4 regions of the Anaerobacillus sp. 63XJN7_4_ISO-PGPR-S23-413 genome follow, and region 1 is predicted to be linked to each of the others. Evidence: riboswitches for the same ligand, from Rfam matches in the RefSeq annotation. Region 1 holds a riboswitch; each other region holds the start of a gene.
What was found. A riboswitch is a leader RNA that binds a small molecule or an ion and turns the genes downstream of it on or off. The one in region 1 is predicted to bind S-adenosylmethionine.
Positions count from the first base shown of each region.

Region 1 (7,422 bases):
TTTCTGCTCGAGAATGGCCATATGGATGGTTCAAGTCTGGTGGCTTAAGAGAGATTTTCATGCCAATTAAAACAGCAATGGATGCCACGATATCTGATGCGTTATTCCATCCGTCTGCTAAGAGGGCTTCTGAACCAAAGAGATACCCTGCGGCTAATTTGATCATTGAAAGTAGTAAGTAAGCTGTTATGCTAAGCCATACACCTCTTAGTGCGCTCATTGTTTTCACCTGTCTTATATAAGAATATGTTCTTCTATATGCTAGCAGATGGTATTTGGTTGGGTCTATAGCAATCATTTTGCAAGTGGTAAGACGTGTAGGAACCCATCATATTTGTGAGTGGTGGCTAACTAGTTTGCCCAATCACAACAAAATAAGCCCCTCTTATGAGGAGCTAGTGTTTAATTAATTTCCGTTCTAACCATTCGACTCCTAAATACATGATTGATGAGAGAATCGCAATCATAAATAAGCTCAGTAAAACCAATGTGAAATTAAATACTTGGAAGCCATAAATAATCATATAACCAAGACCTTGCTTTGAAACGAGAAATTCCCCAACAATAACGCCGACCCACGATAAACCCACATTTACTTTCAAGGTAGAGATAATCGCTGGAAAGGAAGATGGCAGGATTACTTCAAAGAAGATCTGGCGCTTATTACCACCAAATGAGCGAATAACTTTGATGAAGTTTGGTTCAACAGTATGAAATGCGTGGTAGATCACAAGAGTAGTAATAATAACGGAAATAGAAGCACCCATCGTAATAATGGAGATATAACCTGGACCAAGCGCAACTATGATGATCGGGCCAAGAGCTACTTTAGGCATGGAATTCAATACAACAAGATACGGATCTGAGATTCTAGAAGCCTTGCGTGACCACCATAGAATTGCCGCGAACACGGTCCCAAGTACTGTTCCAAGAAGAAATCCTGCAATTGTTTCAAGCAACGTTACACCAGTGTGTAACAGTAATGACCCATCTGTTACTTTAGTTATAAAGAGAGAAGCAATTTTAGAGGGGTAGCTAAATAATAATGGATCGATCCATGTGAACCTTCCTGCTATTTCCCATAAAGTAAGAAATGCAAAGAGAATACACACTTGAAAACCCAATATTTCATTTCTTTCCCTTTTCAATTCTCTTAGATAATGTTGATGCTTTTGTTTAAGTTGGAGATGGTTCAAGAGAATCAAGCTCCTTCCATATCAGCTGGAAATTCTCAGGGAAAGCAGAATCATTCCTAGCTTCAAAAGGAAGTAATTCTTTAAGGGAAGCTGGGACTTGAAAAGTTCTCGCGATTTTCCCGGGACGAGGCGATAAGAGGATGATGCGGTCTGACATCGCAATCGCTTCTCCAATATCATGAGTCACCAGCAAGGCGGTTTTTCGATGCTTCTTTAATGTTTTAAACACGAGGTCTTCGAGTTTTAATTTTGTTTGATAATCAAGTGCAGAGAAAGGCTCATCTAATAACAGTAGATCAGGATCTGTTGCAAGTGTGCGAACGAGAGCTACGCGTTGACGCATTCCACCTGAAAGCTGATCAGGATAGGCCGAGCGGACATCGCTTAACCCCATGCTATCCAATAATTCCAATGTTTGTTCTTTTTTATCCGCTGTCAACTTGTTTAGAAGCTTTAATCCTATAAAACAATTTTCTTCAATTGTTTTCCAAGGAAACAAGTAATCCTGTTGAAGCATATAGCCCATTCGTTCGCCGGGAGATTTTATAATTTTATTTTGTAGAGAAACGCTCCCTTCAGTAGGTTTTACTAATCCTGAAATGATCGACAACAGAGTAGATTTCCCGCATCCACTAGGCCCAAGGAGGGAAACGAATTCTCCTTCTTCAATAGCGAAAGAGAGGTTGGAAATCGCTTCTTTGGCAGCGTTTTTCGTTAAATACACATGTGAAATAGCGTTGAGTTGAAGGAAAGACATTATTTTCCCTCCTATTTTTGCGCTTTTTCGGCATAGCTATTATCTACTAATTTGCTATGATCAACGCGTTTTGGGAGTTCTCCTGCTTCATCCATAATATTTTGTAAGTTATCCCATTCTTCTTGATCCAGTGATGGGTTTGTAGCGAATGAATGCTGGCTTTTGTAACGATCTACTACAGTTGTAATGAGTTCAAGATCGGTATCCTGAAAGAAGGGTTCAATTGACTTTGCAATTTCTGCAGAAGAATGAGTATCTACCCACAGTTGAGCCTCATAAAGTGCTTTTGTAAAACGCTCTGCTACATCAGCATTTTTACTCAAATAACTTTCTTTTGCCATAAATCCTGTATATGGAATTTTCCCTGATTCTTTTCCAAATGAAGCTACAATGTGTCCAACCCCTTGTTCTTCAAAGACACTTGCTGTTGGCTCGAATAACTGAACGTAATCGCCAGTTCCAGAAGCGAATGCGCTTGAAATGTTTGCGAAATCAATATTTTGAATGAGGTCCAAATCGTTTTGTGGATCAATTCCTTTCTGTTTCAGCACGTATTCACCAGCCATTTGTGGCATACCACCTTTACGTTGGCCAAGGAATGTACTTCCCTTCAAATCTTCCCATTCAAAATGATCGACTTTTTCTCTTGATACAAGGAACGTACCGTCTGTTTGTGTAAGTTGAGCAAAGTTTATGACAGGGTCATCAGTGCCTTGTGCATAGACATAAATGGACGTCTCTGATCCTACAAGGGCGACATCAGCTCCGTTAGATAGTAGAGTGGTCATTGTTTTATCTCCGCCCCAAGTAGTCGTTAATTCGACATCAATGCCATGCTTCTCAAAAATACCCTCTGAGAGTGCCACGTATTGTGGTGCATAGAAAATCGAGCGTGTAACCTCAGCTACTCTTACCTGATCGTTTCCACTATTTGTACCACACGCCGAAAGAATAAGAAGAAATACACTTGTGTATATACAAAACGTTATAAACCAGTTTCTTTTCATTATCTATCCTCCACATTTGTCACATGAGGTAGGCTCATGTTTTAGATACTATAGCCTATGTATTTTAAAACAATTGGTGTTTTGAATAGGTAAATTAATGGAGGTAGATAGAAAGAGGAGGATGCGCGAAGTTGAGGTGAATGAGTCTTCAAATAAAAAAAGCACCCGTTAAGGTGCTTTTTGCAATGAGACTAAACATTTGGGCCTGCTTGTTTGATTTCGTCAGCTACATTTGAGAATTTGTCGAAGTTCTTCACAAACTTAGTAGCGAGATCTTTTGCTTTCTCATCATATTTCTCTTGATCTTCCCATGTTTGTTTTGGCTGCAATACTTCTGCTGGAACACCTGGACAATGAGAAGGAATATGCAATCCGAAAATAGGGTCTGTTACTGTTTCGATACGATCAAGTTCTCCATTTAAAGCCGCCTGGATCATCGCTCTAGTATATGAAAGCTTCATGCGCTCTCCGACACCATAACCGCCCCCAGACCATCCGGTATTTACGAGGAAGACTTGAACATCATGCTCCATAATTTTCTCGCCGAGCATTTCTGCATAGCGATGGGCAGGTAATGGCAAGAACGGTGCACCAAAGCATGTAGAGAAAGTGGCTTCTGGTGAAGTGACGCCTCTTTCTGTTCCGGCTAACTTGCTCGTGTAACCTGATAGGAAATGAAACATGGCTTGTTCCTTGGTCAGTTTGCTAATTGGAGGAAGGACGCCAAATGCATCTGCCGTTAAGAAAATAATCGTGTTGGGATGTCCGGCAACGCTAGGAATTGCAATATTAGGTATGGCGTCAATCGGATAGGCAGCGCGAGTATTTTCAGTTAGACTAGTGTTATCGTAGTCTGGTTCACGCGAGCCGTTATCCATCATAACGTTCTCAAGAACCGTTCCAAAGCGAATTGCATCCCAGATTTCAGGTTCTTTTTCTTTTGATAAGTTGATGCACTTAGCGTAGCATCCACCTTCAATATTAAAGACACCATTCATAGACCATCCGTGTTCATCATCACCGATAAGAGATCGATGAGCATCTGCTGAGAGCGTTGTCTTTCCAGTTCCAGATAAACCGAAAAATAGAGCAACATCCCCCTCTTTACCTACGTTAGCAGAGCAGTGCATTGAAAGAATATTTCGCTCTGGTAATAAGTAGTTCATAACGGTGAAAATAGACTTTTTAATTTCTCCAGCATATTCTGTTCCACCAATTAAGACGGTTCGTTTCTCAAAGGAGATAATAATAAATGTTTCTGAATTTGTGCCATCCACTTCTGGATCAGCTTGAAAACCAGGTGCAGAAATGACAGTGAATTCAGCGTCATGTTCTTTTAACTCTGATTCATTCGGACGGATGAACAGCTGGTGGGCGAAAAGGTTATGCCAGGCATATTCATTAATAACCTGAATGGGTAGTCTTGATGACTGGTCAGCACCAGCAAATCCTTTAAACACATAAAGTCCCTTTTTCTCACCGAGATAGTTCAACACCTTTGTGTAAAGGTTTTCAAAACTTTTTTCGGAAATAGGTTGGTTTGTTTCCCAGTTCACTTTGTTCTTTACGGAATCTTCCTTTACAATGAACTTGTCCCCAGGAGAACGTCCTGTATATTTTCCGGTTTCTACGCGAAGAGCTCCTGTAGCTGATAGTTGCCCTTCGTTTTTAAATAGTGAATGTTCAACCAGTTCAGACACTGATAAATTCACATGTGGATTATTCTTATTTAATATCGCATCCAATAACGGTGAGGAGAAGGAAGCTGTTTTCATACGTTAAACCCATCCTTTTTTAAAGATTTCGTTGATTGACTTGTTTAACTCAAAAATAGTATAACACATTCATTCAATTATTCTATACTAATCTATGTATTTTTTGCATAAAAAGTGAAAAATGGGTGAATGACTATTTCTTTAGGTTGAAATCCTGTCGCCATTATATAGGAAGTGATTATTTTATGGCTAAAGGATTAGGGTAGTGGTTCGGTCGCTTCGCCCTTGAATTCGAACACAAAGCCCGTGTTCTTTTCGGAGGGCTCCAGCGCTTGTCGAAGCTAAACGGGCGCTTCCGCTTTTCTTCATTGACACATCCTTTCATGTGCGTTATTATATGTCGAGAATGGATACTCTTATCCCGAGCAGGCGGAGGGACAGGCCCGATGAAGCTCAGCAACCAACTCCTATACAACAGGATTAAGGTGCTAACCTGCAAGACGATAGTCTTGGAAGATAAGAGGCGAAAGGCATGAGATATCAGCTCCTTTTCCCTCTGATTGTAGGGAAGGGCTTTTTTAATGTCGTTGAGATTGATGACGCTATAAAAAAAGGTAAGACGATAAGAAATTGAATTCGTTCTCTCGTTTCGGCACAGGGTAATAGGGAAATGAGTACCGTATCCATTACAACATAATTAGATAGGATCCAATCCTTAAGGAGGTACTTGAGTGAGTAATCGTCGTTTGTTTACTTCTGAGTCAGTAACAGAGGGGCATCCTGATAAAATTTCAGATCAGATTTCCGATGCCATTCTGGATGATATTCTTGCGCATGATCCAAATGCGCGCGTTGCCTGTGAAACTACAGTAACAACTGGTCTTGTTCTAGTTTCCGGTGAAATTACAACATCACACTATGTTGATATTCCGAAAGTGGTTCGTGAGACGATTCAAACGATCGGCTATACACGTGCGAAATACGGATTTGATGCTGAAACATGTGCTGTTCTTTCATCTATTGATGAACAGTCTGCAGACATCGCTGCAGGTGTAAACGTTGCTCTTGAAGCACGTGAAGGTACGATGTCAGATGATGAAATCGATGCAATTGGTGCAGGTGACCAGGGGCTTATGTTTGGTTACGCTTGTAATGAAACAGCGGAATTAATGCCGCTTCCGATTTCTCTTGCGCATAAACTAGCGCGTCGTTTGAGTGAAGTAAGAAAAGAAGAAATTCTTCCTTATCTTCGTCCTGATGGTAAAACACAAGTAACAGTGGAATACGATGAAGCTGGTAAGCCGGTTCGCGTTGATACCATTGTTGTTTCTACACAGCATCATCCTGAAATTTCACTTGAACAAATTCAACGTAACATCAAAGAACACGTTGTGAAGCCGGTTGTTCCTGCTGAATTAATTGATGAAGAAACAAAATACTTCATCAACCCAACAGGACGCTTTGTTATCGGTGGACCGCAGGGTGACGCAGGTTTAACAGGAAGAAAAATCATTGTTGATACTTACGGCGGTTATGCGCGTCACGGTGGCGGTGCTTTCTCAGGTAAGGATGCTACGAAAGTAGACCGTTCTGCGGCATATGCTGCTCGTTATGTTGCTAAGAACCTTGTGGCAGCGGGTCTAACAGATCGTTGTGAAGTTCAACTTGCTTACGCTATTGGGGTTGCTCAGCCAGTATCAATTGCTATTGATACATTTGGCACAGGAAAAGTGTCTGAGGAAAGTCTTGTAGAGCTAGTAAGAGAGAACTTCGATCTTCGTCCAGCAGGCATTATAAAGATGCTTGATCTTAGACGTCCCATTTATAAGCAAACAGCTGCGTATGGACATTTTGGACGTACTGATATTGACCTTCCATGGGAACAAACAGATCGTGCAGAATCCCTTAAACAGGGTGCCGGAATTTAATTAATTTCTAAGAAGCCAAAAATATTTTGGCTTCTTTTTTTTGCTCTATCATCCTTTTTGACATCCGTTATATTGTATTGAATTATCATAAAATAGATGGGTGTTGTGATAAAATGGAAGAAAAAATGGAGGAGTGTAATGTGTGAATACTAGTATATTCGGAGAAACCGTGACCGATGTGAATGAACTAAAAGACATGGCAGGAATACCGAGTAAATTGGCTGCAAACAAAGTCATATCTTTTCTTGATAAACACTGTAAAGAGTTCATATGCCGTACACCATTTATTACGATTGCCACCCAATCAAGTACGGGTGGTGATGTTTCGCCAAGAGGCGATGCACCGGGGTTTATTCAGGTTCTAGATGATCATCATTTATTGATACCGGAAAGACCGGGAAATAAACGAATGGACTCATTGATCAATTTATTAGAAAACCCAAATATCGGTTTGCTGCTGATGATTCCCGGCCGAGAAGAAGCGTTGCGTATTAATGGGAAGGCCTTGATTGTAAAAGATAAAACGCTGCTAGAGCAGTGTGAATATAAGGGGAAAACGCCTTTGTTAGGTATTGGAGTAGAAGTAAAGGAATGCTACATTCATTGTGCCAAAGCCTTTAAACGATCATATCTTTTTGAACCTGAACGATGGCCGAGTACTGAGGGGCTCGCCCCAGCTGCCAGAATGCTATCTGATCATGCAAAAATAGGCGAAGAAAAAGTGATTGAATCGTTGAAAGAAAGTTACACTAAACGTCTTTATTGAACAGAAATCGAGCCCAAACCTTTGTGTATGTTTGGTTGAACAATGGAGCAGTA
Region 1 covers NZ_CM149688.1:3,138,023-3,145,444, reverse strand. The annotation lists gene AC0VYO_RS16580 (cation diffusion facilitator family transporter) at 1-220, opposite strand, end outside; gene AC0VYO_RS16575 (ABC transporter permease) at 396-1,196, opposite strand; gene AC0VYO_RS16570 (ABC transporter ATP-binding protein) at 1,177-1,953, opposite strand; gene AC0VYO_RS16565 (ABC transporter substrate-binding protein) at 1,965-2,960, opposite strand; gene pckA (phosphoenolpyruvate carboxykinase (ATP)) at 3,152-4,735, opposite strand; SAM riboswitch class I at 5,089-5,198, shown strand; gene metK (methionine adenosyltransferase) at 5,407-6,603, shown strand; gene AC0VYO_RS16550 (MSMEG_1061 family FMN-dependent PPOX-type flavoprotein) at 6,746-7,369, shown strand; gene AC0VYO_RS16545 (hypothetical protein) at 7,363-7,422, opposite strand, start outside.

Region 2 (7,422 bases), 1.8 Mb from region 1:
AATGTATGTTACATAGAAAGGAACATGTTTGTCAATAATATTTTGAATATTATTTATAAATATCTGGACGTCGATCTTCAAAGATAGGAATGCGACTCCGGATTGATGACATTTCCTCTTCGTCAATAGAACCTGTTAAAATAACTTCTTCTTCTCCTGCTTCTGCGATAATTGTTCCCCACGGATCAATTATCAATGAGTGTCCTCCAAACGTATTATCAGGATCTGCCCCGACACGATTACAAGCAATCACGTAGCACTGATTTTCAATCGCGCGACTGATAAGTAATGCTCGCCAATGATCGGTGCGTTGCTTTGGCCATTCTGCTGGTACGAACAATACTTGGGCACCTTCAACTGCATGAAGGCGAAGCCACTCAGGAAAGCGAATATCATAACAAATGAACCCGGCACATGGGAGTTCTTCAAGTGTAAAATGACTTTTTTCATTTCCAGAAACGAGGAATTTCTCTTCATTCATTAAACGAAACAGGTGCGCTTTGCTATACTCATGAACGAGCTGCCCATCTCGATTGAACACAAGCATGGTGTTCGTTACTTCGCCGTTATGATGCTTAGCGATGGAGCCCCCGACAATATTTACGTCGTTTTTTTTGGCGAGGCGAGATAGAAAAGCAATCGACTTTTCTGCATCAGTATCTCCAATTTCATCAAGACGAGATAAATCATAACCTGTGGACCACAATTCTGGTAAAACGATAATATCTAGTTTGTCACTCACCGCCTTAGAAACAAGCTCTTCAACTTTAGAGAAATTCTTTTCTGGATTGCCAAAAGCAATATCAAATTGCAACAGGGCAAGGTTTTTCATTGATTTGTCCTCCTTACATGTTTAGAAATTGACCTTTACATGGTTGTGTATCCAAGATAACATAACTTATTAGAATTTCTCGAAAATTTTAACAGGATGTGATTCCATTTGAAACAATTTCAAACTTCAGATGCACTTAAACGTTTACCAGAACAATTTTTTGCGAAGCTTGCTGGAAAAGTGAACCGTTATGTAGAGGCGGGATATGACATTATTAACCTTGGCCAAGGAAATCCTGACCAGCCGACGCCTGCACATATTATCGAGTCTTTGCAGCAGGCAGCTGAAAACCCTGCATACCACAAGTATCCGCCATTTAGGGGGCAGCCTTTTCTGAAACAAGCCGCGGCTGAATTCTATAAGCGAGAGTTTGGTGTTGAGCTTGATCCGGAGAAAGAGGTAGCCGTCCTCTTTGGTGGAAAAGCTGGCCTTGTAGAAGTCAGTCAATGTTTGTTAAATAAAAGTGACGTGGCGCTCGTGCCAGATCCTGGCTATCCTGATTATTGGTCTGGAGTTGCAATGGCTGAAGCGGATATGCAGATGATGCCGTTACTTGAACAAAATGATTTTCTGCCTGATTATAGCGCGATCCCAGAGAGTGCTCTTGCAAAAGCAAAGCTCATGTTTTTAAATTATCCAAACAATCCTACCGCTGCTGTAGCAACGAAAAGCTTTTTTGATGAAACGGTTAGGTTTGCGGATGCCAATGACATCTGTGTCGTTCATGATTTTGCTTATGGAGCGATCGGATTCGATGGAGAACGTCCTAAAAGCTTTTTGGAAACAGAAGGTGCTAAAGATGTGGGAATTGAGATTTATACTCTTTCCAAAACGTATAATATGGCAGGATGGCGTGTTGGGTTCGCTGTCGGAAACCCATCTGTAGTGGAAAGCATCAACCTGCTTCAGGATCATTTCTACGTTAGTTTGTTTAGTGCAGTGCAAGAAGCAGCTGCAGAAGCCTTACTAGGTTCACAGGAATGTGTTGAGAACCTTCGCCAAACGTACGAATCTAGACGGAATGTATTGATACAGGGGCTTCACGATATTGGCTGGGATGTAACTTCTCCTGCGGGGTCATTTTTTTCCTGGTTAAAAGTACCTGAATCATTTACTTCAGAGGGATTTGCGGACTACTTGCTTGAGAATGTTCAAATTGTAGTTGCGCCTGGGAACGGCTTTGGAGAGTATGGGGAAGGCTATGTGAGAGTAGGCTTATTAACTTCCGAAGAGAAACTCAGGGAGGCAGTTGAACGAATTAATTCTCTTAATCTCTTTTGATTCAGAAAAGTAAAAAAATAGATTGACAGGATTTCCTACGTCTGGCATAATTCGAATCAATTACTTAAACGAATAGTTGCATACTCTTATCCAGAGAGGTGGAGGGACGAGCCCTTTGAAGCCCGGCAACCGATTTTCAAGGTTACTTGAAGACACGGTGCTAATTCTCGCAGCAAAAGCTGGAAGATAAGAGGAAGAGCATGGTGATAACGACCTCTTCCTCGTGAAGGGGTCTTTTTTGTATGATCAAAGATTGAGGACTAGCGCGATGGAAAGGAATGAGCATGATGAGTCATCTTGTGGCAACTTACCTTGTTAAGAATGACCAACAATTATCTAAGCGCGCTGAAGCGATCGCCCTTGGATTAACGATTGGGACTTGGACCAATCTACCGTTATTAGAAAAAAAGCAGTTAAAGAAGCATAAGGGTGAAGTCGTTCACGTAGAGGAAAAAGGGGAAAAGGGCATCATCGCGATTGCTTACCCCACCATCAATTTCAGTGCGGATCTACCTGCGATTTTAACAACAGTCATCGGTAAGCTTTCACTTGATGGTGAAATTAAGCTGGTTGATTTAGAGTTCTCTGCAGGGTTACTAAATCAATTCCCAGGTCCAGCATATGGAATAGACGGTATTCGAAATCTTACAGAAGTATACGATCGACCGCTCGTTATGAGTATTTTCAAAGGAGTTATTGGAAAACCGTTAGGCGAATTGCAGGAACAAATGAAACAGCAGGCGCTTGGTCGAGTCGATTTTGTGAAGGACGATGAAATCCTTTTTGAAAATGAGTTAACCCCTCTTGAAAAGCGAGTACCCGCCTTACGAAAAATGCTGGATGAAACGGCTGAATTGACAGGAAAGCGAACGCGTTACGCAGTGAATTTAACAGGAAGAACGGCAAACCTCAGTAATCGAGCAAAGCTTGCTGTGGAATTAGGAGCAGATGCGCTTCTGTTTAATGTTTTTACATATGGACTAGATGCATTGCAATCACTTTCAGAGGACCCGGATATTCCGGTTCCAATCATGGCACACCCTGCATTCTCTGGTGCAATGGCTGCCTCAAGCACACATGGGGTAAGTTACTCCCTATTACTTGGAAAGTTGCTTCGAACTGCTGGGGCAGACTTTTCCCTTTTCCCTTCGCCTTATGGGAGTGTAGCGCTTGATCGAAGAGAGGCGCTCGCAACAGCAGAAGCCTTAACGAGAAATAATAAGCTGAAAAGAACATTCCCTGTTCCTTCAGCGGGCATTCATCCTGGACTAGTACCGTACCTTATAAAAGATTTCGGTATAGACAGTGTTATTAATGCGGGAGGCGGGGTGCACGGGCATCCCGGTGGAGCAGCTGCAGGCGGAAAAGCTTTCCGAGATGCCATTCAAGCTGTTTTAACAGAGCAACCTCTTGAACAGGCCTCTCAAAATAGTGAGGAACTTCATCAGGCTCTTACAAAGTGGGGGAGCGGGGAGGTAGTGCGATGAAGCAGCCGATTATTTTTTGCGATTTTGATGGCACCATTACGAAAAGTGATAATATCGTTTCCCTGATGAAACGATTTGCTCCGAAAGAGTGGGAGCAAATAAAAGATGATGTGCTCGCTCAAAATATTTCCATTCGTGAAGGGGTCGGAAGGATGTTTCACTTAATCCCTTCCAAATTGAAACAGGAATTACTCGATTATTTAGTAGCTACAACTGAAATCAGACAGGGTTTTAGCGAATTCGTAGACTACACGAGGCAAGAAGGGATCGAGCTCTATATCGTCAGTGGAGGGATCGATTTCTTTATTTACCCTCTTCTTAAGCCATACGGTATTCCAGAAGAAAATATCTTCTGTAATGGCAGTGATTTTACTACTGATACCATCTCAATAACTTGGCCGTATGCCTGTGGAGACGATTGTACGAAAGATTGCGGTTGTTGCAAGCCAGGTATATTAAATCGTTTTGATAAAAAGGCTAACCGAAAAATTGTGATTGGAGATTCTATTACCGATTTAGAAGCTTCAAAGCAAGCAGATTTTGTGTTTGCTAGAGACTTTTTAGCGGAGAAGTGTCAAGAACTTGGCATTCCAGCCGTTTTATTTGAAACGTTTGATGATATCGTCGAAAAGTTAACTGAAGAAAGGGGGAAGAATCATGTGCCAAGTGGAGAATCGATGGAACGAACTTGCTGATATTAAAGATGAATTAGCAGCAAGAGATTGGTTCCGTGGAACAAGTGGAAATCTTTCAATTAAGGTAAGTGATTCGCCGCTTCAATTTTTAGTAACGGCTAGTGGAAAGGATAAAAGAAAACGAACAAAAGAAGATTTCATTCTAGTGGATAGACAAGGGAAGCCGATTGAAGAGACTCTATTGAAACCATCAGCAGAGACCATTATTCATCAGGCGATCTATTCAAAGACAGATGCAGGCTGTTGCTTACACGTGCATACAGTTGAAAATAATGTTATATCTGAACTTTTTGCGGGAGAAGGAGAAGTTACGTTTCAAGGACTTGAGTTAGTTAAAGCTTTTGGTTTATGGGGACAGAATGACAAAGTGACAGTACCGATTATCGATAATTCAGCTGATCTTTCTCTACTAGCTCATGATGTGGTGCACGTGCTTAAGAATGACACGAAAGCCATTTTGATGCGAAACCATGGGATTACGGTATGGGGACGTAATGGTTTTGAAGCAAAAAAATATCTGGAAGCATTTGAATTCCTTTTTGAATATCATCTTAAGTTACGAAGCTTTCAAGCAATTGTAAGTTAATCAACAAAGTTTCATTAGCTTAACAAAAAAGGAGGAAGCATTAATGGCAGTAATTAAAATACGAAATACAAATGAAGTTATTGATGGTCAAGATCGAGTAGAGGCATTTCTTCAGAATGAAGGAGTGTTATATGAACACTGGGATGTTGAGAAGCTACCGACGTCTCTTAAGGGAAATTGTCATGTTACAGAGGAACAGAAAAATGAAATTCTGAGTGTATTTGATGATGACATTCGTTCTCTAGCTAAGCGAAATGGATATGGAAGCTGGGATGTGGTGGCACTTTCTGAACAAACGCCTGATCTTGATAAGATTCTGAAAAAGTTTGAACAGGTTCATGTGCATACTGAGGACGAAGTAAGAGCGATAACGGCGGGACATGGGATTTTTATCATTAAAGGTAGCGTGGGGTATTTTGATGTTGAGCTCGATCCGGGTGACGTGATTTCTGTACCGGTTGATACACCACACTTCTTTACATTAATGGATGATCGGCAAGTTGTAGCCGTTCGCCTTTTCATCGATCCATCAGGATGGGTAGCCCATCCATATGAAGAAAAAGAAAGTGTGAAGTGAAAAAGGGCCGTGAGCAATCACGGCCATCATTTTTGATGTTTCTTCAATACCTTTAGCTACAAAATCCAATTAATTCATTCAGGTCTTTCCAACCAAATCCGGTTTCTTTAAATGTCTTACCTGCAATTTCTGTTTCTTCCACGGCAATTTGAAGTGGATGAAAACTTTCGTAGAATTGAGAAGCTGGGTTTCCGTTCAGTACCCAAACAAGCATAGACTGATAAGATTCGCTTCTAAGATGTTTAGCTACCGAGCACAGGAGTTGTTTGCCAACTCCCTTTCCCTGTGCTTCTTCAAGAAGGTATATCGCATAAAGTTCTCCATCGAATTTGTAAGCAGCTGATCTGTTTTTTCCGCCATTCGCAAATCCTATTATTTCCCCTTCTTCGACTGCCACAAGGATAATACTTCCATTTTCAATTCCTTTCCGCCAACGAGCCTCGCGTATTTGAACGTCTAATGAATTCAAATAGTCTTCTGAGATAAGCGTACGGTAAGTCGTTCTCCAGCTGTTTACATGAACATTTGCTATCGCTAAAGCATCATCTACGACCGCTTTTCTGATTTCCATTGATTACCTCCATCTCAATTTGATTTTCCTATCAGACTCATTTCGAGAGAGAGGGAATGAATCCTGCTAGTCGAATATATGAAGTAAGTCATAGTTTAAAGGAAAAGTGAAATGAAAAAAATCATAATAGAAATAGATGGCAGTTATGTTCATGGTTTTGAATGGGGAGATAGGAGTCAGCCAACTGTCATTCTTCTTCACGGTTTAACGAACAATGCACTTGGTTTTAGTGAGATGGCAGAAGGTCTTAAGGATTACTTTCATTTAATCTCGATTGATCTACCAGGCCATGGTGAGACGCCTCCATTTAATGAAGATAAGAGTTATTCTTTTGAATTTCTAACAGAGTGGCTTCATAAGGTTGGTACATCATTAAGTGACGTACCAGTCTGGCTCATTGGGCATTCGTGGGGAGCTGCCCTGGCACTTCATTATAGTAGTCAATTCTCTAAAATGGTAAAAGGTATCGTGATGATTGATGGTGGTTATCTTCATTCTTCTGATGATCCGTCACTAACGCTTGAAGAACTTCTTGAACAAATGTCTCAATGGGTGGTAGAAAATCATTACATAAAATTGGAAGAATATGAACAAAAGAAGAAAATGGAAATCGGAAGGTGGAGCAAGTATTTAGAGCAAATGGTACATAGGGATATGGAGGAAAGGAAAAATGGCGTAGCCTTAAGGGCTAGTGGTAGTACAGTAAGAGCGATTATGAAGTCCCTCTATCAAGAACCATGCAAAGAAATTTTTCATATGGTAAATGTTCCTATCTATCTCCTAAGGGCAACACTTCCTGTAGCAGATGAAACTAATAGAAAGCATGCAGCAAACGTGATGCGGAATGAAGTGAAAGGGGAATGTAGGATTGATGCTATTCCACAGACAGGTCATGTTCTACATTGGCAAAAACCTAAAGAAGCTTTATATATGGTAGAGAGATGGTTAAAGGAGCATACAAAGCAAAAGGGCCATACGCAAGGCCCTGAATAACAGGGGGGTTAATTGCCAACCCCCTTTGGAAAAGTGAGCGTAATGATCGTGCCCTTCCCCTTATTACTTTCGATAGTTAAGTTCCCTTTATGTTTTTTTACTATACGTTTGCATATCGTAAGCCCAAGTCCTGTCCCGTTCTTTTTGGTAGTGAAAAACGGAGAGCCGAGTTTCTCAAGCTCTTCATCTGTGATTCCGCTACCATTATCAATGATTCTAATTTGTAATTTATCGTTACATTCTCGGGCTGAGATTGTAATTTCTCCTTCTTCACCGATAGCATCCATCGCATTTTTTATCAAATTAATAAAAACTTGTTTTAATTGATTACTTTCACAATAAATCTCTGGGAGAGAAGAGTGGTACTCTTTTGTTAGAATGATTGCTTTCATATTAGCCT
Region 2 covers NZ_CM149688.1:694,850-702,271, forward strand. The annotation lists gene AC0VYO_RS03840 (carbon-nitrogen family hydrolase) at 50-832, opposite strand; gene AC0VYO_RS03845 (aminotransferase class I/II-fold pyridoxal phosphate-dependent enzyme) at 941-2,113, shown strand; SAM riboswitch class I at 2,197-2,306, shown strand; gene AC0VYO_RS03850 (2,3-diketo-5-methylthiopentyl-1-phosphate enolase) at 2,401-3,600, shown strand; gene AC0VYO_RS03855 (2-hydroxy-3-keto-5-methylthiopentenyl-1-phosphate phosphatase) at 3,597-4,295, shown strand; gene AC0VYO_RS03860 (methylthioribulose 1-phosphate dehydratase) at 4,258-4,881, shown strand; gene AC0VYO_RS03865 (acireductone dioxygenase) at 4,925-5,458, shown strand; gene AC0VYO_RS03870 (N-acetyltransferase family protein) at 5,511-6,029, opposite strand; gene AC0VYO_RS03875 (alpha/beta fold hydrolase) at 6,141-7,022, shown strand; gene AC0VYO_RS03880 (ATP-binding protein) at 7,031-7,422, opposite strand, start outside.
Region 2: linked by a shared signal. The riboswitch ahead of AC0VYO_RS03850 (2,3-diketo-5-methylthiopentyl-1-phosphate enolase) and the one ahead of metK (methionine adenosyltransferase) in region 1 are both predicted to bind S-adenosylmethionine.

Region 3 (7,422 bases), 1.8 Mb from region 1:
TTTCAAAGTGTGATGATGTCGATTATTCAAGCCGATCATCTTGGAATCGGAATGTCAAAAGTTATTAAAAATATTACGGCACGCATTCGTGAACAGAGACGTGAACGAGCACGCGAGCAAGCGATGAAAGCTCCAGTGAAAATGCTCATACCTATGGTTCTCTTTATTTTTCCACCTCTCTTTATCATTATCCTTGGACCGATGGTAGTGAAGATCGTCGTGGATGGCTTTGGTTAAGAGAAGACGAACACCTCCATTTCTACTGCAATGCAAAAAAATCACCTTTCCTAAACGACGCTTCCATTTGGAGGTGTCTATTTTTTGTATGTAGTAGAAAAAATACGAATACAAAACTTCAAAATGATAAAATGGAAATAAGAAATTTCATCGAGGTTTGTATTTTAAGGAGGACAATAAATGCAACAGATTAAACAAATTGGCAATCGCTTTTACTATCAAACACCAGTTTCCGAAACGGACCGACCGATTCTAGGAATGGTGATTGGAGATAGAAAGTCTCTGATGATCGATGCTGGGAATTCAGAGGACCATGCTCGTTATTTTCTAAAAGAACTATCGGAAAAAGGATTCAAGGAACCGGACATGGTCGCGCTCACTCATTGGCATTGGGATCATATCTTTGGACTATCGGCGCTTAGAGATGCTGTCTCCTTATCCTCGCATCAGACGAAAGAGGAAATTAGTAAGCTTATTCCATTAGGATGGTCTGATGATGAGTTGGATGAGCGGGTGAAAGAAGGCACTGAAATTGAATTTTGTGCAAATGCGATCAAGAAGGAATTTGTGGATTCTCGAGACATTACGATTACGCTACCAGATGTAACGTTTGGTGAGAAAATGGAGATTGATCTTGGTGGTGTCACGTGTATTCTTCAGCCTGTTGGGGGCGATCACGCGGCTGATTCGGTTGTGATTTATATGAAGGAAGAGAAAATCCTTTTTCTTGGAGACTGCTTTTATCCTGATATTTTTTCAGAAAAAGTCAACTACACTGTTAACATAACAAATCGACTGCTTGATCAGTTAGAAAGCTTTGAGGCAGAATGGTTCATCTTATCACACGGGGAGGCAATCTCTAAGGAGGATTTTAAGAACGAAGTGAACCTTTTACGTGCTGTTGCTTCTATTACTGAGGAGTGCAATGGTGATGTTACACGTATGCAAAAGTTGTATGAGCATAACGTTGGCAGAGACTCACGCGAAGAGGAGCTTGAAGTGATTCAAGAATTTGCTAACGGGTATACGATGTAAAAAGCGCTAGTTGGAATGACTTTCTTCAAAGAACGGAGTGGGGTGTATGGCAATCATTCATGTGGAAAATGCTTATTACACACGTGAGAAACAGATGATTTTATCCGATATTTCTTTTTCCGTAGAGAAAGGCCAGCATCAGGCCATTATCGGATTAAATGGATCAGGTAAAACGACACTACTTCAGTTAATTCACGGCTCTATCTGGCCACTGCTTCGCTATGATCCCGTCGTTGAAGTATTGGGGTATCGTCTTGGAAAAACTGATTTGAGTGAACTTAGAAAATCTATTGGCTGGGTGAGCAACGCTTTCACTGAGCGTATCTCTCCGATGCAGGAAGTGACAGATGTTGTGATTAGCGGGAAGTTTGCCTCAGCTGGACTTTATGAGCAGGTGACGGAACAGGAAGAATCGCAAGCGATGAAGATGATGCAGGAATGGGGGATTGCTCATTTACGCGGTAAACCTTTTCGAATTTGCTCTCAAGGTGAGAAGCAGAAAGTCCTGATAGCGAGAGCTTTGATGTCTTCGCCAAAGCTTCTTATTCTAGATGAACCGTGCAACGGACTTGATCTGTATTCACGCGAACAGTTATTAGCTCAGGTTGAACGCCTTGGAAAAGAGGAAGAGGGTCCAACCATATTGTATATCACTCATCATATTGAGGAGATTTGTCCCGTATTCACTCACGCTATGATTATGGAAAATGGTCGAATTGCAGTGAATGGCAAGAAGAAAGATGTGTTAACAGCTGAACATCTTAGTAAAAGTATGGGCGTCCCTTTAGAAGTGACGTGGAACAGAGAGCGACCTTGGGTTCAGGTGATTTCAAATGAGATGAAGCCAGCTTATCCATCTGCATAAGGACCGTGTATCTCAAAAATGGCCAAATTCGTTCATCGTCAAAAGGAGGTATGTATTGAAGGATTTTGCTTCGCTAACCCATAAAGAAATTGCGATTCGATATACGGTATTGACGCTGTTTCTATCGTCTACCATTTTTATAGTGGATTACGACCTTCCACTCTGGGCGTATGTCATATGCATGCTTCTATCGATATTTGGTATTGCGGTGAACTTGTTGAAATGGAAACGTGGGAAAAAAGTTAACGTCACATTTAAAGATCATGTCATTCGCTCCTGCGTTTTTTCTTTCATAGCTTTTCTCTTGTTGGTGCTGCCTTTTGACTACTCCAGTTGGTTGATGATTCTTATGATTCTATCTCTTGTCATGGCGAATACGATTGATTTCATGCGCATTCGGAATAGGATACAAGAGGGACAACGGCAGGGATAAAAGACCTGAATCATTTGGATTATTTTTCATGAAGATTGCTGGTGTTAGCAGCATTTAGTTAATTGAATGATGATAATTTTCTAATAATATATTGACTTTTATTCGATCACGAGATAACATTTGAACCAATCATTGTCATATACAATTTGATAGCAACATTTCTTATCAAGAGAGGTGGAGGGACTGGCCCTATGAAGCTTCGGCAACCGATGAGATGATCCTTCATCTCATACTGTGCCAAATCCAGCAGGTTTATCCTGAAAGATAAGAAGACTGGCTTCGTACTTACAAACCTTTCTTCTTATGTTTTGAGAAGAGAGGTTTTTTGTGTTGAATGGGTTAGGGGGAATGCAGACGAATTTATTTGCTATTAATTCCGAGTAAACTACTTTCATTACATTGAATTAAATTTGAGTATTGTGAGGTGGATTGTATTGCAGTTACAGGTTGTGAATAGCCCTTTTGACAAAGAACAATCGGAGCTTTTAAATCGTCTCTTACCAACATTAAATCAGACGCAGAAAATATGGCTGAGCGGATACCTTTCCGTACCAGGTAGCTCTGAAGCTGCGGCAGCTACTGAGACGGTTGCTCAAGGTGTTTCTGCTTCAGAAGCATTCTCTAAACAAGAAGCAAAAACACGTGAGCTTACGATTCTCTATGGCTCACATACTGGCAATTGTCAGTCACTAGCGGAATCTTTCTTTGAGCGATTGGAAAACGAGAAATACAACGTTACCCTTTCATCGCTTGATGATTTTAAGCCAAAGTCGCTTAAAAAAGTAGAAGATTTATTATTGATTACAAGCACCCACGGAGATGGCGATCCTCCTGATAATGCGTTAAGCTTCCATGACTTTGTTCAAAGTAAGAGAGCCCCTGAATTAGATGGTCTCAGATTCTCAGTCTTATCACTTGGTGATAGCTCCTATGAATTTTTCTGCCAAACCGGGAAAGATTTTGACAAGCGCTTTGAAGAATTAGGTGCAACAAGGCTCTATCCTCGTGTAGATTGTGATCTTGATTTCGAAGAGCCGGCAGAAGAGTGGTTCGAAGGCGTGACGGGAGTATTGAAAGAAGATCAGTCTACGAGAGAATCGACTTCTGAAACAAAACCTGATGAGTCGAATCAGACGTATTCCAGAACGAATCCATTCAAAGCCGAAATTCTTGAGAATGTTAATTTGAATGGACGTGGATCGAATAAAGAAACACGGCACATTGAGCTTGATCTTGAAGGATCGAACCTTGATTATGAGCCGGGTGATAGCCTTGGTATTTACCCGGAGAATGATACTGCTCTTGTCCGTCAGCTAATCGATGAACTGAACTGGAAGCGAGAAGAACAGGTTATGGTGAACAAAAAGGGTGACGTTCAGCCACTTGAAGAAGCTTTAACGAAAACATATGAGATTACGAGTCTCACAAAGCCATTGCTCAAGAAGATTGCAGAGCTGACATCAAGTTTTGAGCTTAAGCGCATGGTTGAAGCGGAAGGCGAAGAACTAAGAACATACCTTTACGGTAGAGATTTAATTGATTTGGTGAAGGACTACGGACCGTGGACCGTCTCGGCACAGGAGTTCGTAAACGTTCTGCGCAAAATTCCGGTTCGTCTTTATTCGATCGCAAGCAGTTCAAACGCAAATCCAGATGAAGTTCATCTCACAATTGGGGCACTAAGGTATGATGCACATGGTCGAGCTCGTACGGGCGTATGCTCTGGCCAATGCGCAGAGCGCTCACAAGCGGGGGATACACTCCCAATATTTGTGCAGCGAAATCAAAACTTTAGACTTCCGGATCATCCTGACACCCCTATCATTATGATAGGCGCAGGTACTGGCGTAGCGCCGTACCGGGCATTCTTACAAGAGCGAGAAGAAAGTGGCGCAAGTGGAGAAACGTGGCTATTCTTTGGTGAACAGCATTTTGTCACAGACTTTCTTTATCAAGTCGAATGGCAGAAGTGGTTGAAAGATGGGGTGCTTTCTCGTATGGACGTGGCGTTTTCTCGTGATTCAGAAGAGAAAGTGTATGTTCAGCACCGCATGCTCGAGCGAAGTAAAGAACTATACGAGTGGCTGCAAGAGGGTGCGCACGTCTACGTATGTGGAGATGAAAAGTATATGGCAAAAGACGTTCACGTGGCACTCGTTAACATCTTAGAGCAACAGGGGAATTTCAGTGAGTCAGAAGCAGAAGCTTATCTTGCAGATCTACGTAACGCGAAACGCTACCAGCGCGATGTGTACTAAGCGCATCAGGGAAGGAGATTGATCATGTCGAAAAAGACGGTAACAGAAGACGGCAAACCGAGTGAAATGGAGAAAATCAAAGACGAAAGTGATTACTTACGCGGATCGCTTGTGAAAAGCTTTGCGGATCCCATCACCGCTTCCATCCCAGACGCAGATACAAAACTATTAAAATTTCATGGGAGCTATATGCAAGATGATCGCGATATTCGTCAGGAGCGAAAACAGCAGAAGCTTGAACCAGCTTATCAGTTTATGGTTCGAGTGCGACTACCTGGTGGAGTAGCTAACCCAGAGCAATGGCTAGTAATGGATGATCTTGCGAATCAATACGGAAATGGGACGTTAAAGCTAACGACGCGCCAAACGTTCCAAATGCATGGGATCTTAAAGTGGAATATGAAAAAAAGCATTCAGGCAATGGACCAGGTTCTGATGGATTCTCTTGCGGCATGCGGTGACGTGAATCGGAATGTGATGTGTAATGCCAATCCCTATCAATCTGATATTCATGCCGAGGTGCATGGATGGGCACGGAAGTTAAGCGATGATCTCTTACCGAGAACGAGAGCGTACCATGAAATCTGGTTAGATGAAGAAAAAGTGCTTGATCGAAAAGAAGAGGAAATTGAGCCGATGTATGGCCCACATTACTTGCCAAGAAAGTTTAAGATTGGGGTCGCTGTCCCTCCATCAAACGATGTGGATATTTTCTCACAAGATCTTGGCTTTATTGCGATTCTTGAAGATGGCAAGCTACAAGGATTTAATGTCGCGGTAGGCGGCGGCATGGGTATGACGCATGGAGACACAAGTACGTATCCTCAGCTATCCCGAATGATTGGATTTTGTACACCCGAAAAGATTGTTGATGTTGCTGAGAAAATCATTACAATTCAGCGGGATTATGGCAATCGGTCAGAGCGGAAGAACGCTCGTTTCAAATATACGATCGATCGAAGAGGACTCGACTGGGTTCGGAACGAATTGAATAATAGACTGGGCTATGAACTAGAAGAAGCTCGTTCTTATCACTTCGATCATAATGGTGATCGCTATGGATGGGTGAAGGGTGACGGCAAATGGCATTTAACGCTCTTTATCCAAAATGGTCGTATTGTGGATTTAGAAGATTATCAGATTATGACAGGGCTTCGTGAAATTGCAAAGGTTCACGAAGGAGATTTCAGACTAACGCCGAACCAGAATCTCATTATAGCGAATGTAGCAGAAGAAAAGAAAGCAGAGATTGATGAGCTTGTGGCAACATACGGTCTTACAGATGGGAAACAAAATTCAGCACTGCGCCGTAATTCGATGGCCTGCGTGGCGTTCCCAACATGCGGTCTAGCGATGGCAGAAGCAGAGCGTTATCTACCTTCTCTCATTGATAAGATTGAAGAGATTGTAGATGAAGCGGGACTGAGAGAAGAAGAAATCGTAATCCGCATGTCGGGCTGTCCAAATAGCTGCTCACGTCCGACGCTTGGTGAGATTGCCTTTATTGGGAAAGCGCCTGGTAAGTACAATATGTACATGGGAGCAGGGTTTGTTGGGGATCGGTTAAGCAAGCTTTATAAAGAAAACATTGGCGAAGAAGAAATCCTTGCTTCACTAAAACCGATTCTATTTAACTATGCGAAAGAAAAAGAGGTAGATGAGCATTTCGGTGATTATGTGATTCGAGCAGGATATGTTGAAGAAGTGCGATCAGGACTTGATTTTCATAGCTAGTTATATCGAAATGAAGCCCGAAGTTCATCAGCGTGTGAACTTTGGGTTTCAACACGTCTTTTACTAAATTGTCGGAGGTGCTTCAATGCCATATAGTATGGTTTGTCATTTATCATGTCCAAAGTGCAACGAGACATATGATTCAGATACGATTCAACAGCTTTGTGTTTGTGGTTCACCACTTCTTGTCGAATATGATCTTGATGAGGTGAAAAAGCGTCTTACAAAGGAAATGATTGCCGGACGAGAACAGTCGCTCTGGCGCTATCATGAATTACTTCCGGTTAAAGAAGAAAAGAATAAAGTTAGTTTTGAAGAAGGGATGACCCCTTTCCTGCCACTACCATCCCTTGGTCAGAAAATGAATCTCTCAAACTTATACATAAAAGACGAGGGAATGGTGCCGACGGGTTCATTTAAAGCTCGGGGAGCGGCAGTCGGCATTTCGAAGGCAAAGGAGCTTGGCGTTCAGAACCTTGCGATGCCGACAAATGGAAATGCTGGAGCTGCCTGGTCACTTTATGCAGCAAAGGCTGGGTTGGACGCTCATATCGTTATGCCTGTTGACGCACCTGAGATTACGAGAAAAGAAGTGATCATTTCTGGTGCTCATCTTTATCTAGTCAACGGGTTAATAAGTGACGCTGGTAAAATAGTTGGTGATCTCGTGAAAGAGCAAGGATTTTATGATGCATCTACCCTAAAAGAGCCCTATCGCATTGAAGGTAAAAAAACGATGGGGTATGAAATAGCGGAACAGCTGAATTGGGAGCTTCCTGATGTGATTCTTTATCCAACAGGCGGTGGCGTTGGTCTTATTGGAATCTATAAAGCGTTTCTTGAGCTTAAGAAGCTTGGAT
Region 3 covers NZ_CM149688.1:1,310,726-1,318,147, forward strand. The annotation lists gene AC0VYO_RS07185 (type II secretion system F family protein) at 1-237, shown strand, start outside; gene AC0VYO_RS07190 (MBL fold metallo-hydrolase) at 418-1,272, shown strand; gene AC0VYO_RS07195 (ABC transporter ATP-binding protein) at 1,319-2,137, shown strand; gene AC0VYO_RS07200 (hypothetical protein) at 2,193-2,570, shown strand; SAM riboswitch class I at 2,730-2,841, shown strand; gene AC0VYO_RS07205 (assimilatory sulfite reductase (NADPH) flavoprotein subunit) at 3,005-4,828, shown strand; gene cysI (assimilatory sulfite reductase (NADPH) hemoprotein subunit) at 4,853-6,562, shown strand; gene AC0VYO_RS07215 (threonine synthase) at 6,648-7,422, shown strand, end outside.
Region 3: linked by a shared signal. The riboswitch ahead of AC0VYO_RS07205 (assimilatory sulfite reductase (NADPH) flavoprotein subunit) and the one ahead of metK (methionine adenosyltransferase) in region 1 are both predicted to bind S-adenosylmethionine.

Region 4 (7,422 bases), 210 kb from region 1:
ATGGACCACAACGTTCCAACCATTGCACGTCATATTATTAATGACCCTGTATCAAAAGTTCAAATGGAGAAGCTTGAAGAGAACTGTCATGAATTTGGAGTGGAAATCGCCGATATTAATCATCCAGATCAAGGGATTGTTCACGTCATTGGTCCTGAGCTGGGCTTAACGCAGCCAGGAAAAACGATCGTTTGTGGTGACAGTCATACCTCAACACATGGGGCGTTTGGTGCCCTTGCCTTTGGGATTGGAACGAGTGAAGTAGAGCATGTTCTTTCTACTCAAACGCTATGGCAATCAAGACCCAAAACAATTGAAATACGTGTGAACGGACGCCTTGGTTCTGGGGTGACCGCTAAAGATTTAATTCTTGCTGTTATTGCTAAATTTGGTGTTAATGCAGGTACTGGCGCGGTTGTGGAGTACACAGGCGAAGCGATTCGAAATATGACAATGGAAGAACGTATGACTGTTTGTAACATGTCAATTGAAGCTGGCGCAAAAGCAGGGCTTATTAGCCCAGATGAGACTACCTTTTCCTATTTAAAAGGAAAAAGACATGTTCCAGAAGATTTTGATCGAGCTGTTGCTGAGTGGAAAGAGCTCGCATCTGATCCAGGGGCAACGTATGATGAAGTGCTCGAAATTGGAGCTGACGAAATCGAGCCACAAGTAACATGGGGGACGAACCCTTCAATGGGATCTTCTGTTTATGCTCGCGTTCCTTTCCCTGAGGATTATGCAGATCCAGGTGACCAAAAAGCAATTAAGCAAGCACTTGCCTATATGGATCTTAAACCGGGAACGCCTATTCAGAATATAGATATTCAATATGTTTTCATCGGATCGTGTACGAATTCACGATTAAGTGATCTGCGCTCAGCTGCTGATATTGTTCGTGGTCGAAAAGTTCATGAAGGTGTGACAGCTCTCGTAGTACCTGGATCTAAATCAGTGAAGGATGCAGCTGAAGCAGAAGGGTTAGATACGATCTTTAAAGAAGCTGGGTTTGAGTGGCGAGAAGCAGGATGTAGCATGTGTCTTGCGATGAATGATGACATTGTTCCACCAGGCGAGCGCTGCGCGTCTACATCTAACCGTAATTTTGAAGGGCGTCAGGGGAATGGCGCTAGAACACATCTTGTCAGCCCAGCTATGGCTGCAGCTGCTGCCATTGAAGGCCGATTTACAGACGCTAGAAAAATAAAACCTCTTGTAGTGTAAAAGGAGTGAGACGTCCTGGAACCGATTAATAAATACAAAGGGATCGTTTATCCCCTTGAGCAGGTTAACGTAGATACAGATCAAATTATTCCGAAGCAGTTTTTAAAGAGAATTGAACGGCAAGGCTTTGGTCAGTTTCTTTTTTACAATTGGCGGTTTGATGATGATGGTCAACCGCGTGAAGATTTTAATTTGAACGAACAACAATACCAGCATGCTTCTATTCTAGTGTCGGGTAAAAACTTTGGGTGTGGTTCATCAAGAGAACATGCTCCATGGGCCCTTCTAGATTATGGGTTTCGAATTGTCATTGCGACAAGCTTTGCTGATATCTTTTATAACAACTGTGTAAAAAACGGTATACTTCCTATCGCTCTTGATCAAGAAACGATCTCGGAGCTTTTTCAAAAAGCAAAGGATGGATACGAACTTAGCGTAGACCTAAGTAAACAGCAAGTAATTGATGGAGAAGGACTAAATGCGTCGTTCGAGATCGATCCTTATTGGAAAGAAATGCTGTTAAATGGATGGGATGAAGTGTCTCGAACTTTATCTCTCGAAGATAAAATTAAATTATATGAAGAAAAACAACTTGTAGGAGAGTGAATGACGTTGGGAATTACCAGGAGAAATATAACGTTCATGTCGTAAAAGCAATGGAGAATTTGCTGGAAGCCGTCCACAGGACCCCGCTTCAGCAGTCGACAACGCTTAATGATTATACAAATAAAGATGTCTTCATGAAGATGGAAAACCTTCAACGAACGGGTTCCTTCAAACTTCGAGGTGCCTATAACAAAGTTGCGTCGCTAACGGATATTGAGGCAGCGCGAGGGATTGTTGCTGCATCGGCTGGAAACCATGCTCAGGGAGTGGCGCTTTCTGCTAGAGAGCGTGGAATTAAAGCTAAGATTTATATGCCCGTCCATACACCGACAAGCAAAATTGATGCGACGCGATCTTATGGAGCAGAGGTTGTTCTTGAAGGAGAATCGTATAACGAAGCGTTTAGTGGAGCGGATCGTGAGCGTGTTGAGAAAGGGGCCACATTCGTTCATGCTTTCGATGATCCTGAAGTAATGGCAGGACAGGGAACGGTTGCACTCGAAATGATGCAACAATGTCCTGACTTAGATACGATTCTCGTACCTGTTGGAGGTGGAGGATTGTTAGCTGGAATGGCGATGGCGATTAAGTCGTTCTTTCCTCACGTGAAAATCATCGGAGTCCAGGCTTCTGAAGCATCTGCGACATGGAATCGATTTAAAGGTACTGGTCCTCTTGTCCTTCAATCTGTCAAATCGATTGCAGACGGTATTTCTGTGAAAGAAGCTGGAAAATTAACTTTTCCAATTATTGAAGAGCTTGTTGATGATATGCTAACCGTGTCAGAAGAAGAAATTGCTGCAGCGATTGTCTTTATGCTTGAGAGACACAAAACGCTTGTAGAAGGTGCGGGTGCTGCATCGATAGCTGCTGTCTTATGCAAGTCAAATCGTTTAGAAGGTAAGAGAATTGGTGTTGTTGTTAGTGGAGGGAATGCGGATCTTGCGAAAATATCCCTTTATAAACAACTTTCTCAACGAGCGAAAACCATCAGGCGAATAAGCTGATGGTTTTCTAATGGGATTCAAAGTATATATTTTAGATTATTCCGACTTTTTGCTCAGTAATTGACACTCATAAAGTACCATGCTAGAATTCATTTAGCACTTAACCACAGTAAAGTAATTACAACTATATATCTCTTATTCAGAGAGGTGGAGGGACTGGCCCTATGAAGCCCGGCAACCGTCAAACGACTCGTTTGAAAAGGTGCCAATTCCTGCAAAGCGACTGCTTTGAGAAATGAGAGGAAGACATCGATTTATCAAATGCCTTTCTGCTCAAAGCAGAAGGGCATTTTTTTACTTTACTATACAAAGTGATAAGCGAATTAGGCTTCTAAGTGCACAGAAATAAAGAACAAAGGCATGGGACTGAAGTCCTTTTTCAGGTAGCTGATCATGCAAATGCATAAAGGATGTGAGACATGTGATTGAGCTTAAAGGCATTAATAAGACCTTCTTTTCGAAATCCGGGAAGGTGGAAGCCGTTAAGGATGTTAACCTTGAAGTCAAAAAAGGCGAAATATTTGGTGTTATTGGCTACAGTGGTGCTGGGAAAAGTACGCTAATTCGAATGCTTAACCTTCTTGAGAGACCTACTGATGGGACAGTCACAGTGGCTGGTAATAATCTATCTTCTCTTAATGGGAAAGATCTTCGTGCAGCAAGACAGGAAATCGGTATGATTTTCCAGCATTTTAATATTCTCTGGTCAAGAACGGTACGTGATAACATCGCCTTTCCTCTTGAAATATCAGGTGTTCCGAAAGAAAAGAGAATGAAGCGTGTTGATGAATTAATTAACCTTGTTGGACTCGAAGGTAGGGAAGGAGCTTATCCTTCACAGCTAAGTGGTGGACAAAAGCAGCGAGTGGGAATTGCGAGAGCACTTGCTAACAATCCAAAGGTTTTGCTTTGTGATGAAGCTACTTCTGCTTTAGATCCTAAAACGACGGATAGCATTCTAGAACTTCTGACTGAAATTAATCAGAAACTTGGCCTAACGATTGTCCTCATCACGCATGAAATGCACGTCATACGCAAAATTTGCCATCGTGTAGCCGTTATGGAGAATGGACGAGTAGTGGAGAATGGTTCTGTCCTTGAAGTTTTCCACCATCCGCAGGAAGAGATTACGAAAGACTTTGTTAATCAGCTAAGCGAGCCTGAAGAAATGAAGGAATCGATTGCACATCTGGCAACGAGTCAGGATGGAGAACTTGTTCAGTTTACTTTTGTGAAAGGAAAAACAGGTTCACCACTTGTGACAGAGTTGATTCGTGAATTTGATGTGGAAGTCAACATTATTCAAGGGAAGATTTCTCATACACAGGATGGTCCTTATGGAAAACTTTCTGTGTTCCTTAAAGGGGAACCAGCTGTGGTAGAAAAGGCCTTGAATTATGTGCAGGCCCAAGGTGTTAAAGCGGAGGTGATTACGAATGACTGAATCGTTATTTCCTAACGTCAGGTGGGAATCTATGTGGGAAGCCACTCTACAAACAGCGTACATGACGGCAATTTCGGTTCTGGCAACGTTTATTCTCGGAATCCTCCTTGGTTTATTGTTGTTTCTAACAGGTAGAGGGAACATATGGGAAAACAAATTTGTGAATAGTATTATTGCCGGAGTCGTGAACTTATTTCGCTCCATACCATTTATCATTTTGATTATCTTGCTGATCCCTCTTTCGGTTTACATTATAGGGACGATGCTAGGTGCTAATGCTGCCCTTCCAGCCCTTATTGCAGGAGCGGCGCCATTTTATGCGAGAATGGTTGAAATTGCTTTACGTGAAGTAGATAAAGGGGTCATTGAAGCTTCTCAGTCAATGGGAGCATCCAATGGTTCGATTATTTTTAAAGTGCTTCTACCAGAAGCAATGCCAGCCCTTATTTCAGGGATTACTGTGACGGCGATAGCTCTTGTAAGCTACACCGCTATGGCTGGTGTTGTAGGCGCAGGGGGTCTCGGAAACCTAGCTTATCTTGAAGGTTTCCAAAGGAATAATCCTGATGTGACACTTGTTGCAACAGTATTGATATTAGTAATTGTTGCGATTCTTCAGGTTTGTGGAGACATTGCAACACGAGTAATAGACAAAAGATAATGAGGAGAAAAGGAGAGATTATGATGAAAAAGTTTTTATCGCTAATCGTAGTTCTTGCTCTTGCAGTGCTTGCTGCGTGTGGGAATAATGGCGGAAGCAGCGAAGGTTCTGGTGACAGTGAAGATTCGAAGAAAATCGTAGTAGGTGCCTCAAACATCCCCCATGCTGAAATTCTTGAAGAAGCTAAGCCGATGTTAGAGGAAAAAGGAATAGAGCTTGAAATTAAAACATTCCAGGATTATATTCTACCTAATAAGACGCTTGCAAATGGTGAATTAGATGCAAACTATTTCCAAACAATTCCTTATATGGACTTGCAAATGGAAGAAAACGATAATTATGACTTCGTGAATGCTGGAGGCATTCATATCGAGCCAATCGGTGTTTACTCTCAGGATTACAAGAGCTTAGATGAGCTTCCTGATGGTGCTCAGATCATAATGAGTAACTCTGTTTCTGACCATGGACGTATGCTCTCATTACTTGAAGCACAGGGTCTTATCACATTAAAAGAAGGCGTAAAGGCTTCAGATGCAACGGTTGAAGATATTGCTGAAAACCCTAAGAATATTGATTTCAAAACAGATGTTGAGGCTTCACTGCTTCCGCAGATTTACCAGCAAGGTGAAGGTGATGCAGTGATGATCAATACAAACTATGCGATTGATGCAGGGCTTAATCCTCAAGAAGATGCCATCGCACTTGAAGATTCAGACTCACCATATGTGAATGTGATTACAGTAAACAAAGGTGACGAAGACAATGAAGCGATCAAGGCGTTAGTAGAAGTTCTTCATTCTGATGAAATTCAGAGTTTTATTGAAGAAGAATACGATGGCGCTGTTGTACCAGTAGACGAATAAGAAAGAAAAAAAGGTTCTCCGCCAAAACGACGGAGGACCTTTTTTTAATTATTTTAATGTTGGAAAACTGGCTTCATCGCTTCTTTTAACGTTTTTGCAGAATGGTGCAATTGGTCTAGCTCGGTTTGATCAAGGTCAAGTTCAATAATTTCACGAATGCCGTTGTTATTTACAATCGCGGGTACGCCAATATACAAATCATCTAAACCATATTCGCCTTCAAGTAACGTAGAGATGGTAAGAATAGAGTTTTCATTTCGAATAATTGCTCTTGTTAACCGTACGAGGCCCATTGCGATACCGTAGTATGTTGCTCCCTTACGATTAATGATATGATAAGCCGCATCGCGAACATTGACGAAAAGCGCATCAAGATCTTCTTTAGCCTCTGGTTTATCTTTAATAAGAGACATGATTGGTCGACTACCGATTGTAGCATGACTCCAGACAGGAAGTTCAGTATCACCATGTTCCCCGAGAATATAGCCATGTACATTTCTAGAATCTACATTAAAATAGTCGCTCAGTAAATAACGGAATCGAGCCGTATCGAGAATCGTACCTGAGCCGATAACCCGTTCTTTAGGCAAGCCTGAGAACTTCCAAGTCGCATAAGTAAGCACATCTACAGGATTCGTTGCAACGATAAAAATACCATCAAATCCACTTTCCATAACGCTTGAAACGATTGTTTTAAAGATCGCAGTGTTTTTATCAATAAGGTCTAAGCGTGTTTCACCTGGTGCCTGATTTGCGCCCGCTGCGATCACGACAATATCTGCGCCTTTGCAATCGGGATAGTCGCCAGCCCAAATTTTCATTGGAGCGCCAAAAGGAAGGCCGTGATTTAAGTCTCTTGCTTCCCCTTCGGCTTTTTCTTTATTTACGTCGATTAGTACAAGTTCGTTTACTAGTTCTTGATTCAATAACGAGAAGGCATAGCTTGTCCCTACAAATCCAGTGCCAATTAATGCTACGCGCGTTGTTTTTCCTTCATACATCATCTTCACCTCTGCTAGTAGATATTGTCTTCATAAGCATCATAACGTATCCGTTTACTTATTAGTGTGACATACATCACATGTAAACGCACTCATCCAAAAACAATTTAAAGAAAATGATGGATAGCTTTGTTACCCAATTCTCATACTAGTACGGATGATATTGAATAAAGGAGGCCTGTGTCTTGAAACAGGAACAGGAATTTAACAACTTTGCAGAAGCGGCGCTACATGATTATAAAGAAGGATTAGGAATGTTTACAGAGAAGATGCCGCAGTTAGCTAAGAAGTATTCGGCATTTACTGAAGCGTGTTTTAAAGATGGGGAAGTGAGTCAAAAGGAGAAACAAATGATTGCGCTCGGTATATCTATTTTTTCACAAGATGAATATTGCATTATCTACCATACGAAAGGTTGTCTTGATCAAGGATGTTCTGAACAAGAAATACTTGAAACGGTAGGAGTGACAGCTGCATTTGGTGGTGGCGCAGCGATGAGCCAGGCCGTTACTCTCGTACAGGAATGTATGAAAGATTTGAACCAACCGAAGCATTAATGAATTCGTGTTTCTACTATTTAAATAGTGTATTGTGTCGAAGGACTGAAATAGGGTGG
Region 4 covers NZ_CM149688.1:3,343,421-3,350,842, reverse strand. The annotation lists gene leuC (3-isopropylmalate dehydratase large subunit) at 1-1,224, shown strand, start outside; gene leuD (3-isopropylmalate dehydratase small subunit) at 1,240-1,830, shown strand; gene ilvA (threonine ammonia-lyase) at 1,827-2,837, shown strand; SAM riboswitch class I at 2,970-3,079, shown strand; gene AC0VYO_RS17535 (methionine ABC transporter ATP-binding protein) at 3,259-4,281, shown strand; gene AC0VYO_RS17530 (methionine ABC transporter permease) at 4,274-4,942, shown strand; gene AC0VYO_RS17525 (MetQ/NlpA family ABC transporter substrate-binding protein) at 4,966-5,805, shown strand; gene AC0VYO_RS17520 (L-lactate dehydrogenase) at 5,859-6,809, opposite strand; gene AC0VYO_RS17515 (carboxymuconolactone decarboxylase family protein) at 7,061-7,363, shown strand.
Region 4: linked by a shared signal. The riboswitch ahead of AC0VYO_RS17535 (methionine ABC transporter ATP-binding protein) and the one ahead of metK (methionine adenosyltransferase) in region 1 are both predicted to bind S-adenosylmethionine.